2 regions of the Rhizobium sp. AN73 genome follow, and region 2 is predicted to be linked to the other one. Evidence: predicted binding sites of a transcription regulator. Region 2 holds the regulator's gene; the other holds the start of a gene.
What was found. Region 2 encodes LexA, which represses DNA repair genes until DNA is damaged. Its sites were predicted from a motif close to TGTTCNNNNTGTGTTCNG; they were not measured.
Positions count from the first base shown of each region.

Region 1: a site for LexA is predicted at 1,413-1,430, ahead of RBH10_RS12465 (ATP-dependent helicase). Genes of this name have one in related genera too.

Region 1 is NZ_JARWME010000002.1:544,334-547,502, reverse strand. It holds gene RBH10_RS12475 (efflux RND transporter periplasmic adaptor subunit) at 1-732, opposite strand, end outside; gene RBH10_RS12470 (carboxymuconolactone decarboxylase family protein) at 960-1,370, shown strand; gene RBH10_RS12465 (ATP-dependent helicase) at 1,472-3,169, shown strand, end outside.
Region 2 is NZ_JARWME010000002.1:1,220,524-1,223,692, reverse strand. It holds gene RBH10_RS16010 (ComEC/Rec2 family competence protein) at 1-457, shown strand, start outside; gene RBH10_RS16005 (glutathione S-transferase family protein) at 480-1,157, opposite strand; gene lexA (transcriptional repressor LexA) at 1,614-2,336, opposite strand; gene RBH10_RS15995 (VOC family protein) at 2,548-3,169, shown strand, end outside.

The DNA of each region.
Region 1 (3,169 bases), 680 kb from region 2:
TTCGACAGGCATTCCAACCGCAATCGCGGTTGCGAACCGCTCCGGCGCCCAGAAATTGACCAGAATTTCGGAACGGTCGTCGATGCCGACGATCGTCGATTGCGTGGTGACATTGTCGCCGATATTAGCGGCGACGATACCGGCAATACCCTCTATCGGCGCAACGATGTCGCGGCGCCTGAGGTTCAGTTCGGCGGTGCTCAGCGCAAGCTTTGCGGCTTCCTCGGCAATCTGCGCACCCAGCACATCAAGGCGCGATACGGATTTCAGGTTACTGTAGGAACTCGATTTTTCGACGGCGCTTCGAAGTGCCACCTGCGCCTTGTCCCGCTCGATCACCTGCTCCTCGTCATCGAGCCGTGCGAGCACCTGCCCCTTCACGACGCGGGCGCCGGATGAAATGCGGATTTCCGAAAGCGTGCCGGATGTCTGCGGCATGACGACGACCGACTGGATTGCCTCGCCATTGCCGATGGCGTTCAACCTGTCGTTGACTGTACCTGTTTTGACCGGGGTCATCACCACCAGGGTCGCATTGTTGCGGCGCGCGCCGCCGGCATTTTGTCCGGATGGCGCGGCACCAGATGCGGCAACCTCTGTCGCTGCGGCCGGTGCTTTTCCGATGCCGATGCTGGCAAGCACATTGCGGGCCTCGGGCGCATAAAAGCCCCAGAGACAGAGCCCTGCTCCCGCCACGGCAAGACAGACACCCACCTGTTTCCACACCCGCATACAATTCTCCGGTTATCCGCACAGCATAAATCCGCCCCGAAAAAGACCTTTTCGGACCGGGCGAAGTATTCCCGCATGCCTTAACGAAGGCAACGCACAAATCCGTTTCTTACATAATTGTAATTTGTGATGAATTGTCGTCCAAAAGCAGCCCGGCGGCCATTTCGGTCGCAAATATTTGCCGATCCGGTAATCTGCCGCGGAAACAGCCGTGACCGGAGGAAGCCATGAGCACCGTGACGAAAGCCGAGAATCCCGAAGCCAATCCCCGCGTCAAGGCGGTGTTCGATGATATCCGCGCCACCCGCAAATCGGATTTCATCAACAATATGTGGCTCTATCTCGCCTTCGATCCCGATCTTCTGGAAAAGACCTGGGCCGAGGTCAAGGCGGTGATGGCCACACCCTCAGTGCTCGATCCACTTGTGAAGGAAATGCTCTATATCGCCGTTTCCGTTACCAATGGCTGCTCCTATTGCGCGCACTCCCATACGGCAGCCGCGAAAGCCAAGGGAATGACGGGCGAACAACATGCCGATTTGCTGCGGGTGATCGCCCTTGCCGCCAAGACCAACCAGCTGGCCGTGGCGCTGCAAGTGCCTGTCGATGCCGCTTTTGATGCCGACAGGCGGGTATGAGACGAAAAAACGCCTTGGAATAGGCATTTTGACTGACGATACCGGAATAAAAGCAGAACACGGTTCTGGCCTTTATATCCCGAATCACTACATTGGGCCGCATGAGCAACAGTTTTGACGATATGCCGTTCTTCGACGAAGAACCCGAAGCGCCGCGCAAGGCGACGAACAATGCCGATGTGGCGAGCGGCGGCGGGCTTGGCATTGCTGCACGCGCCATGGCGGCGCGCGATCAGGCCCGGCCCACGCCCGATTATCTTTCCGGCCTTAACCCGGAACAGCGCGAGGCCGTGGAAACGCTTGACGGTGCGGTTCTGGTACTTGCGGGCGCCGGCACCGGCAAGACCCGCGTTCTAACGACACGCATCGCCCATATTTTGGCGACCGGCCGCGCCTATCCCAGTCAAATCCTTGCCGTGACCTTCACCAACAAGGCCGCCCGCGAGATGAAGGAACGTATCGGCGTTCTGGTCGGCGGCGCGGTGGAGGGCATGCCGTGGCTTGGCACCTTCCACTCCATCGGCGTCAAGCTTTTGCGTCGCCATGCCGAACTCATCGGTCTGAAGTCGGACTTTACCATTCTCGACACCGATGACGTGGTACGGCTTCTGAAGCAGCTTATTCAGGCCGAAGGTCTTGATGACAAGCGCTGGCCCGCCAAACAATTCGCCGGCATGATCGACGGCTGGAAGAACAAGGGGCTGACGCCGCCGGATATTCCGGAGGGTGATTCCCGCGCCTTCGCCAATGGCAAGGGTCGCGAACTTTACGCCGCCTATCAGGCACGGCTGAAAACGCTGAATGCCTGTGATTTCGGCGATCTTCTACTGCACCCGATCAGCATCTTCCGCCGTCACGCCGATATTCTGAAAGAGTATCACCAGAAGTTCCGTTACATTCTGGTGGACGAGTATCAGGACACCAATACCGCGCAATATATGTGGCTCAGGCTTCTTGCCCAGCGCCCGAAAGGCGAGCCGCAGAACGTCTGTTGCGTCGGCGACGACGACCAGTCGATCTATGGCTGGCGCGGCGCAGAAGTGGACAATATCCTTCGCTTCGACAAGGATTTTCCCGGCGCCAAGGTCGTAAAGCTCGAGCGCAACTATCGCTCCACCGAACATATTCTCGGCACCGCCGGCCATCTGATCGCCCATAATGAAGGGCGTCTCGGCAAGACCCTGTTCACCGAGCGCAGCAGCCCGGATGACGAGAAGGTGGTGGTGCATGCGGCATGGGATTCCGAAGAGGAAGCCCGCGCCGTTGGCGAGGAAATCGAGCAGCTTCAGCGCAAGAACCACAAGCTGAACGACATGGCCATTCTCGTTCGCGCCTCCTTCCAGATGCGCGAGTTCGAAGACCGTTTCGTCACGCTTGGCCTCAATTACCGCGTCATCGGCGGTCCGCGCTTTTATGAGCGTCTCGAAATCCGCGATGCCATGGCCTATTTCCGGCTCGTCTGCCAGCCGGCCGACGATCTGGCCTTCGAGCGTATCGTCAACACACCCAAACGCGGCCTTGGCGACACGACCATCCGCAATCTGCATGATTACGCCCGCGCCCGCGACATTCCGATGCTGGCGGCGGCGACCGACATCATTGAGACCGACGAGCTGAAACCCAAGGCGCGCAAGGCGCTGTTCGATGTGGTGCAGGATTTCCGGCGCTGGCAGGGCCTCTTGGAAAACACCGAACACACCACGCTCGCCGAGCAGATCCTCGACGAAAGCGGCTATACCGCCATGTGGCAGGCCGACAAGACGGCGGAAGCGCCCGGACGGCTGGAAAACCTGAAGGAA
Region 2 (3,169 bases):
CGGCTCGAAATCGAGACTGTCGCCCGAAGACATGACGGTGGTGGCGCGGGAGATGACAGCGGCTCTCAGAGACTCCAAGGCCGGTGTTTTCACCTGCAGGAAAGACATGTGGTGCGCGGCAAGCGCGGCAAGCGGCGAGTGGATCATCGTTCTGGAAGACGGCCGCTTTGCCGGAAAAGCCTGCGATATAGCCGACATTGTCGTCGTTTCCCGCAGGACCTCTTTTTCACAGTGCCGCTCGGGCGCGTTCCTGCTCAGCCGTGACATTTTGCGGCGTATCGGCTCGGTGGAGATAGATTTCGCGGATAAGGCGCAGGAAGGGGTCGTTGGTCGGCTGCGCGCCGCAATCTCCGGGACGGACAGGTCCTGGAGCCAACATCGTTATTACGACTGGAAAAGCGGACGTTTCGACCACGACCTGCCGCAATCCGTCATCCGGTTGCTGGCGGGGTCGTAGTGACCGCCGCCAGCATGAATTATCAAACCTTGATGCGCAGATCGGTGGTCAATTCGCCGATATCGCCGATTTCCTGTTCATGCGACGCGTCGCGCCAGCGCTCCTTCAAGCCGGCCTCGTACCACTCCTGCATGGCGGGCAGGGCGAGCAACCTATCGCAATAGGCTTTCGCCGCAGGCGAAAGATCCGCGCCATAGGTCTGGAAACGGAATGCGACCGGGCAGAAAAAGGCATCGACCGCCGTGAATTTTTGACCGGCAAGATAGGGCCCGCCAAATTTCGCAAGGCCTTCGCTCCATAGCGCATCGATGCGCTTTATGTCGGCCGCCAGCCCGGCATCGCCAACCTTCGGCTTTATCCTGACGCCGACCGACATGGGATAGAGATTGCGCAGCGAGGAAAAGCCGGCATGCATCTCGCTTGCGGCCGACCGTGACCAGGCCCTTGCCTTCGTGTCGCTTGCCCAGATGCCCTGGTGTCTTTCGGCAAGGTACTCGGCGATCGAAAGCGTTTCCCACACCGTTACACCATCGTCGACAAGGCAGGGCACCTTGCCGGTTGGCGAAAATGTGGTGAAGGCGACGCCTTCGCCGAATGGAACGAGCTTTTCATCGAAGGCGATACCGAGTGTGCGCATCAACACCCACGGCCGCAGCGACCATGAAGAATAGTTCTTGTTGGCGATATAAAGATCGTACATGGCGTATCTCCCGGATATGACGCGCATTTCTACACCTGCCAAGCGTTCACGGAATATCGAAAATATTCCATGGCACCCATAAGCGCTGTTGATGAGTGGTAAAACGGAGTACGGAGAGCTGCATCCTGCGATATGTCACCAGCGGGTGGCAATGAAGAACTCAGCGCACGACGAGATTGAACAGATTCGCGCAGCCTTGCCCAAAGCCCCTCGATCGTTCCCGCGCCGATGGCACCAGAAGCATGTTTGCCGTTGCGCTTACCGCGAAACAGAAACATTGAGGCGAAAGCCGCATCTGAATTTTACGGGGCACGGTAAGCCGATCCGCCGGGTGACACACATCTTCCGTATACCAGCAGACCGTGCCTCATTCGGCACCAGCCACACCCACTTGCACGAGTGTCATCTTCACAATGACACCCGTTACAAAAAGGGGTGACGGCCGGTTCCATTGGATCAATGGTAACGGCGGATCAGCCCCACCAGTTTACCCTGGATTTTCACCCGGTCCGGTCCGAAGATGCGGGTCTCATAGGCGGGGTTTGCTGCCTCGAGTGCAATGGACGCGCCCTTGCGGCGGAAACGCTTCAGCGTCGCTTCCTCGTCATCCACCAACGCCACGACGATATCGCCGGGATTGGCGGTGCTGCCATTGCGGATGATGACGGTGTCGCCGTCGAAAATGCCGGCCTCGATCATCGAATCGCCCTTGACCTCAAGAGCGTAATGTTCACCCGTGCCGAGCATGTCCACCGGAACGGCCACATCATGGGTGTTGTTCTGGATGGCGGAAATCGGCACACCGGCGGCAATGCGGCCCATGACAGGCACGGTGACGGCCCCGACGAGATCGTTGGCCGGCGTCTTGGGGGCAGGGGCCGCTTCCGGCGCCTTGGGCTTGCCAAGGCTGCCTTCGATGACGCTCGGCGAAAAGCCGCGCTGCGGCCTTGCGCCCGGCGTATAGGCCTCAGGCAGCTTGATGACTTCCAGCGCTCGCGCTCTGTTAGGTAGCCGGCGAATGAATCCACGCTCTTCGAGCGCAGTAATCAGCCGGTGGATGCCGGATTTGGAGGCAAGATCGAGTGCGTCCTTCATTTCATCGAAGGAGGGCGGCACGCCGGACTCTTTCATTCGTTCATGAATGAAGAGAAGCAATTCCTGCTGTTTGCGCGTGAGCATGAGGAAAACACCCTTTAGAATCGTCGTGGAAGTCGCGAAACAAATACAGAACGGACACTATATGTTCCATATGTGTTCCGCAATCCCCTAAAATTTCGTGAAGCTGCTATCTGTTGTTTTGATGATTTGCTTCTTTGCGCCTGATTGTGCTTTTCTGCGGTCCAAATCGTTCAGGCATGCCCGGACGGAGCGCCAGCGCAGGAAGCAGGTCATGATGAAATCCCATAACGTCGATCATCTCGTTCTGCCGGTACAGGATATCGGCGTTGCCGTGAAACGTCTTGCCAGCCTTGGATTTACGGTCGCACCGGAGGCTCTTCATCCCTTCGGCACGCAAAATGCCTGCGTTTTTTTCACCGACGGCACCTATCTGGAGCCGCTCTCAGTTGCTGATCCGGCTAAGTATACTGCCTCAGTGGACAAGGGAGATGTGTTCACCGGCAGGGATCGGGCTTTCCGGCAGCGCGACGGGCAGGAGGGTTTTTCTGCCCTCGTCGCCAGAACCGAAGACGCACTTGCCGACCATGACAGGTTCCTGACCTCTGGCGTGTCGGCGGGCGATGTATTCCAGTTTTCGCGGCCGGTGCGGATGCCTGACGGGTCGCAAAGCGAGGCGGCGTTCCGGCTGGCTTTCGCGGCAATCGGGGCTGCGGCGGATTTCTTCCTGTTCAGTTGCCAACGGCTGCAAGCATTGCCGGGCGATCGCACGGCGCTGGAGCGCCATGCCAACGGGGTCTCCGGACTTAGCGAAATTGTCCTGTTTTCCGGCGATGTTCCGAACGCGGCGCGCCTGATCGAAACGGTCTTTGGCTGTGAAGGCAATGTGTCTCCGA